3 regions of the Marinobacter shunpengi genome follow, and region 2 is predicted to be linked to each of the others. Evidence: predicted binding sites of a transcription regulator. Region 2 holds the regulator's gene; each other region holds the start of a gene.
What was found. Region 2 encodes sigma-54, which starts transcription at its own class of promoters, with help from an activator protein. Its sites were predicted from a motif close to ANTGGCATNNANNTTGCTNT; they were not measured.

Region 1 (2,239 bases), on a different contig from region 2:
GATGCCCGGCAATACTGGAGTTGTTGATAATGCAGCCGGAGCCCTGGTCCCGCATTACCCGTGCGGCATGCTTGATGCCGAACACCACACTGCCGGTGAGCAGGCGCATGATATGGCCAAACTCCTCCTCGGTGACCGAATCCAGGGTGGTGCGGTCGCCGGCACCGGCGTTGTTGAACAGGCAGTCCAGGCGACCGAACCGTTCCACCGCTCCGTCCACCAGGGCGGCGATATCGGCCTCGTCCATGACGTCCGCCTTCTGGAAGACGGCGTTCGGCCCCAGGTCCGCCGCCAGTTTCTCACCCTTGTCGACACTGCGACCGGCAATGATCACCGTGGCACCCTCCTCCACGAAACGACGGGCCGTGGCTTCACCAATGCCACTGGTGCCGCCGGTAATCACCGCCACTTTTCCTGCAAGACGATCTGACATGACTTCGCTCCTGTTGTGATTGTTGGTGGAGCATAACCCGGGACCACAGACCGGAAAAAGTTCACGGCCTTGTCGGCATGCTTCACAGGGCGGGAAAACGAGGAAGTCACATCATAAGAGCCGCCCCGATAAGCGTCGATATTATTTACACACCAGAAATGTACTGACACTTACAAATTCTTTTAAATCAATACATTGTTGTTTTGGCATCAACCATGCTTAGGAGTGTGTGGATCGGCTGCGCCAAGGTGGCGCAGCACTCTCTACCCGGTGTCCCGTACACCGCCAGGAGCGAGAAATGAAAACACACAGCAGTAAACCAACAGCGCTGATAGCCGGGAGCCTTCTGATGGCAGCCTCCCTGGCCGTACAGGCAGACCCGATTGCCTGCATCAATGGCGGCGTCAACGACACTCATAGCGCCAGTGCCAATGGCTCTTACGCCGATGCCTGTCACTATTACAGTGACAGCAACATCGCGGACCCGACCGACATTACAAACCTGACCAACAGTATCTGGGGTGTCACTGATCCGTTCACCTATGTCGGAAAGGATGCTGAAGCCGGAGACATTGCGGGCTTCGATCTGCAGGTCTCAGGTTCCGATGATGAATTCGAATTTCTTTACCAACTGTTCGTACCCGATGCCTATGTCGGCAGTACCGTTGACTGGGTATTGGGTGTCAAGCAGGGCAGCAACAGCTACATGAGTTACCTGTTCGAAGACGTGACTCTTGGTATCGAAGGCGGATTCAACAACTTCTGGCTAAACCCTACCGGTAAGGAGGTCAACGATTTCTCCTTCGCCGCCGGCTTTATCCGTATTGTCGATGTTCCGGTTCCGGAACCCGCCACTCTCGGCCTGCTGGGCCTGGGGCTGCTGGGGCTTGGTTTTGCCCGACGCAAAACCGCAGCCAAGTGACGCTCTGCAACACTGTCCAGACATCTCCGCTCCGGCGGGGGTGTCTGTTTCTGGACTCGTGGTTCCTGCTTTAACTCCTCCTCGCTGCCCATAACGGGCTACCCCCTCATGCCAGGCGTACTGGCGCTGTAATACTCTGGCCGTCGACACCACTGTCAATTTTATTTACATGCGATTCACCTGGACCGGAGGTGACTGTCCTCATTCATGCCAGCCAGAAAACAGCTTTGTGGTATTCGCCTCCTGCATAAACAACAAACCCCGCTCAAGGCGGGGTTTGTTGTTTCAGGGAGCCTGATCATCTGACCAGATCCCAATCGACGGTGAGACTTACTCCACGTCGGAGTTGTTCAGGTAAGCCCGGTCGGAGATGTTGGTCCAGGGACGGATCTGCTCCATGTAATCACGCTGGGATTCGATGATCTCACGGGTCAGCGGATCTTCCTCGGCCATCTCGGCCAGCTGTTTCTTGGTGGACGCCCGCAGTGCTTCCATGACCTCATCCGGGAAGGTGCGGAACTTCACGTCCGGGTACTCTTCCTGGATGCTGCTCCAGGCCTTGCCGCTTTCGTGCATGGTCTGGATGTACATGTCGTAGGCGGCGGTTCGCATGGCCACGCGGAGCACTTCCTGCAGGTCTTCCGGCAGTTCGTTCCAGGTGTCCTTGTTGATCAGCCATTGCAGTTCCGCGGACGGCTCCTGCCAGCCGCCATAGTAGTACTCGGCGATCTGGTGGAAGCCCATGGGCAGGTCCAGGGCCGGCCCGACCCACTCCAGGGCGTCGATGGTGCCACGCTCAAGGGCGGTGTAGAGCTCACCCGGCGGGATGTTGGTGACGGCCACGCCGATATCCGCCATTACCTCGCCGGCAAAACCAGGGGTGC
Region 2 (2,239 bases):
CGGGCTACCAGGTTATTGAAGATCTGGGTTTCATCCAGCTCCGGATACTGTCCGGCCACCTTTTCCGCGATAAATTCCAGAATCCGCTTCTTGCTGGTGCCATTGACCCGGCAATGGGTGAGTTCCGGCGCCAGTATGTTGTTGATGGTCAAGGTCGAATCGGTCATGGATGCTCGTCGGTCCCGATAAAAAAATGCTGCGGTACGAGTCCGTACCGCAGCGTTGTGAGTCAGATTATAGCCGTTCCGGTATCGCAATGGTTAGCGGGCAGTTGCTCCGTGCATCCGGTCAACGTTCTTTTCCTTGTGCTTGAGGATCTGCCGGTCAAGTTTGTCCACCAGGGCATCGATGGCGGCGTACATGTCATCGTTTTCAGCCTTCGCGTGGATTTCGCCGCCGACCACATGCAGCGTGGCTTCCGCGATCTGGCGCACCTTTTCCACCTCCAGGGTTACCTGACAGTTGCTGATGTGATCGAAGTGGCGCTCAAGTTTTTCGAATTTCTCGTTGATGTAATCCTTGAGGGAGGGAGTCAGTTCGACATGATGACCGGAAATGTTCAGTTGCATGGGCTTCTCCTGTTTGTCAGACCCTTTGTGTCAGACCAGTCGCTTCCGCTCGTTGGAGGGCGGAATATGCATGGCTTCACGGTACTTTGCCACCGTTCGCCTCGCCACCTTGATGCCCTGCTCTCCCAGCATGGTGGCAATCTTGCTGTCACTGAGCGGCTTTTTCGGGGTTTCCGCCGCAATCAGTTTCCTGATCATTGCGCGAATGGCCGTGGACGAGCATTCGCCGCCTTCCTCGGTGCTCACGTGGCTCGAGAAGAAGTACTTCAGCTCGAAGATGCCACGGGGCGTGTGCATGAACTTTTGCGTGGTGACCCGGGAAATGGTGGATTCGTGCATTTCCACAGCCTGGGCGATGTCCGACAGGATCAGCGGTTTCATCGCCTCTTCCCCATGGTCCAGAAAACCCTGTTGATGTTCAACTATTCGTGTCGCCACCTTCAGCAGGGTCTCGTTCCGACTCTGCAGGCTCTTGATGAACCATTTCGCCTCCTGGAGCTGATCCCGCAGATAGGTGTTGTCGGCACTGCTGTCGGCACGCCTTATAAGGGAAGCATAGCTGGCATTGACACGAATGCGCGGGGCAATTTCAGGATTCAGTTCCACCCGCCAGCGGCCCTTGTCCTTGCGTACGATCACGTCCGGAATCACGTAGTCCGGCTCGGAGGTGTCCAGGGCGTTGCCCGGGTGCGGGTTGAGGGCGGTGATCACCGCCAGCACTTCCCGCAACTGGTCTTCCTTCAGGCGACTGCGCCGTAACAGTTGTGCGTAGTCGCGGTTACCCAGCAGGTTGATGTAGTGGGTGATCACCAGTCGCGCCTTGTCCAGCCACGGGGTGTCTGCGGGCAATTGGTTAAGCTGGATCAGCAGGCATTCCTGCAGGTCACGGGCAAAGACACCGGGCGGGTCGAAGTGCTGCAGGCGGCGCAGGACGGCTTCCACCTCGTCCATTTCCACCGGGTCCTCGTCTTCGTCGTCCATCAGCCCGGAATGGATTTCCTCCAGTGCGGAGGTCAGGTAGCCGCGCTCATCCACGGCATCCAGCAGGGCATGGGCGATGGCGGCATCCCGCTCGCCCATGGGGGTCAGGTTGAGCTGCCACTCCAGATGGTCGTGCAGGGTCTCGGTAGTGGGACTGCGGCTTTCGAAATCGGAGTCATTGTCGTCATCGCCCCGGGAGGCGGGAGCCGGCGCGGACTGGTAGATATCGTCCCAGGCGGTGTCCACCGGCAGGTCGTCGGGGATGTTGTCGGACGGGTTGTTGTCCGCCGACCAGTCCGATTCCTCCCAGGTATTGTCGGCTGCGGACTCACCTTCCGAGGCGCTGACCGACTCCTCGTTGTTGTCCCGCTCGGCGTCGGAAGACTCGTCGGTGTCTTCCTCCTCGGAGGTTTCCAGCATCGGGTTGGAGTCCAGGGCCTGCTGGATTTCCTGTTGCAGGTCCAGTGTGGAAAGCTGGAGCAGACGGATCGCCTGTTGCAGTTGTGGGGTCATCGTCAGGCTCTGACCCATCTTTAACTGTAAGGAGGCTTTCATCACCATGGTTTCACATCCATCGCCCTTCTGAGGTAGCCGGTAACAGAATCGTTGCTAAAAAACACTGATTCAGCTCAAAAAATAGCTGAAGTCAGGCAAAAAAATCAGCATTACCGGATACTTGGAAATAACAA
Region 3 (2,239 bases), on a different contig from region 2:
TCTCCTTGAGCATGCCGTCGGTCCGATACCTCACTCGGTAGGCCTTTTCATAGGGCTCGAAGTGGATGTCGGAAGCACCGCCCCGGATAGCATCAAGCAGAACCTTGTTGACATACTTTACGATTGGGGCGTCATCGACATCGGTGGTGGAAACTGCTCCGTCATCCTCGTCGTGATCTCCGCCCTCGGTTTCTACGCCCTCCAGGTCGGCATCTTCCAGGTCGCCCATAGAGTCGTCCTGGGACTCCAGGTACTTGTCTATAGCCGCTCTCAGCGCTGCGTCGTCTACCAGGATGGCATCGGTACTGAGCCCTGTGTTGAACTTGATCTCATCCAGGGCCTGTATATTGGTGGGGTCCGAAACTGCGATAAAGAGGCGGTTTCCCCTCTTGTAGAGCGGTAGGGCGCTATGCTTGCGAACCAGTTTTTCGTCCACCAGCTTTTCCGGCAGCATTTCCGGTAAAAAGCTGCTCAGGTCCAGAACGCTGACGCCAAACTCCATCGCAGCGGCAAAGGCCAGCTTGCGGCTATCCGCCAGTTGGTTCTGCACCAGGTAAGTGATCAGAGGGATGCGGTTATTGGCTGCCTGTAGGTAGGCATCTTTGGCGACAGCTTCTTCCAGGAGGCCGTCCTCCACGAATCGCCGGGCGAGGCCAGTGAGCGTTACGTTACTCTTGTCGGTTGCCATAGATCCTGAGCTTTTGTCGGTAAGGCACTGACAGATCAGTCAACTGCCTGTAGTCATCAGATGACAGAGAGTTTAGATGGCTCAAGTATGATTGGAAAGGCCACTGGATGACCATTTGTGTCACTCAGGCGTGTGAGGCTCTTCTCAGTATGACGCAACACGTCACTCATCGACGGAGTAGGGCATATCGTGTCATCGGCAATCATATAAGCTTGGACAAGAAGTTTTCTTTGCAGGCCTATGAAAAATATGAATTTTAGTGTTTTGTGTCTGTGTTGGCACGGCACATGCTCTCCTTCAGGCAGGCTCACACCGGTTCGGGGGCAAAGCTCCGCCGGCCCCGGGGCCATTGTAAGGAAAACGTAAAACTCAGAGGCTTTACATATGAAAAACGTTCAAATGAATCATGGTCAAAAGGGTTTCACCCTGATCGAACTGATGATCGTTGTGGCGATCATCGGCATCCTGGCCGCTGTGGCCATTCCCCAGTACCAGAACTACATCGGTAGCTCCCAGGTTAGCCGTGTAATGGGTGAGACCGGTGCCATCCGTACTGCCATTGAGAACTGCATGATGAATGGCGTTGACGAAGCGGATTGTGAACTGGGCTGGTCTGAAAGCAACCTGCTGGGTGACGGCGGCGTAGATGTGAACGATCAGGAAGGTCTGTCTGTTACTTATGACAATTCTGATGGCACCGCTGAAATTGAAGCCACTTTCGGTGCTAACGCTTCATCTGCTATCCAGGAAGACACGCTGACTTGGACTCGTGCTGGTAACGATGATGAAGAAAATGCACCTGGTTCCTGGTCTTGTGAGACCACCGTTGAGCAGAAGTATGCTCCTGCTGGCTGTGAAGTAGCTGAAGGTGGTGAAGCCTAATTAGGTTTACCCTGAAGCATCGTTGTTAGCTTGGTGGGTAATAGATCCATTATTGCTGATGACTGAAGAACCCCGGAACCTTTGGAACCGGGGTTCTTTCTATTTGGGAGAAGGTATTTGTGAGCTCCACCAGACTTCTTTCGAGAATCCGCGACGGTCTAGTTGTTTTGGTACTGGTTGGTATGGTCGCTGGGGCAGCGCATTTTGTCATCACCAATCCGTTAGGCCCTTCCCGGATCCTATACCAAATAGAGGCACCCATAATCGCCTGGAACACCCATTGCAGTGATGACGCTCCCCACTGGATGAACGATCTGCAGCGGTACGCAACCCGGCAACAGGGTGCCCCCGCCAGCCAGTTGGCTTACATCGAAACGGATGGCAGCCTGTATCATTGTGAAACCGGCTGGAAGGATGGTGTATGGGGCGATCAGCCGCTTCAGGCCGATACGCGTTTCCGGTTCGCCAGCGTGACCAAAACCGTGACGGCGGCGACGGTGGTGGATCTTGTTAACCAGGGGAAGCTGTCACTGAACGATCGCCTGGTGGACGTGATTGGTCTGGAGGTTGAGTTGAAGGACCCCAGGGTCGCCGACATCACGATCGAACACCTTCTGTCCCACCGGGGCGGCTGGGACCGAGAGGCAACCCAGGATGCCATGTTCCTTC

Region 1: ACJO3T_RS15595 (PEP-CTERM sorting domain-containing protein) is a predicted target of sigma-54. The motif match lies at 636-655, and genes of this name have one in related genera.
Region 3: ACJO3T_RS10195 (pilin) is a predicted target of sigma-54. The motif match lies at 963-982, and genes of this name have one in related genera.

The regions. Positions count from the first base shown of each region.
Region 1 covers NZ_JBJJLA010000021.1:203,924-206,162, forward strand. The annotation lists gene ACJO3T_RS15590 (SDR family NAD(P)-dependent oxidoreductase) at 1-433, opposite strand, end outside; gene ACJO3T_RS15595 (PEP-CTERM sorting domain-containing protein) at 783-1,355, shown strand; gene ACJO3T_RS15600 (TRAP transporter substrate-binding protein) at 1,686-2,239, opposite strand, start outside.
Region 2 covers NZ_JBJJLA010000011.1:126,917-129,155, reverse strand. The annotation lists gene ptsN (PTS IIA-like nitrogen regulatory protein PtsN) at 1-167, opposite strand, end outside; gene hpf (ribosome hibernation promoting factor) at 261-569, opposite strand; gene ACJO3T_RS06155 (RNA polymerase factor sigma-54) at 600-2,105, opposite strand.
Region 3 covers NZ_JBJJLA010000015.1:473,939-476,177, reverse strand. The annotation lists gene pilB (type IV-A pilus assembly ATPase PilB) at 1-688, opposite strand, end outside; gene ACJO3T_RS10195 (pilin) at 1,073-1,570, shown strand; gene ACJO3T_RS10190 (serine hydrolase domain-containing protein) at 1,690-2,239, shown strand, end outside.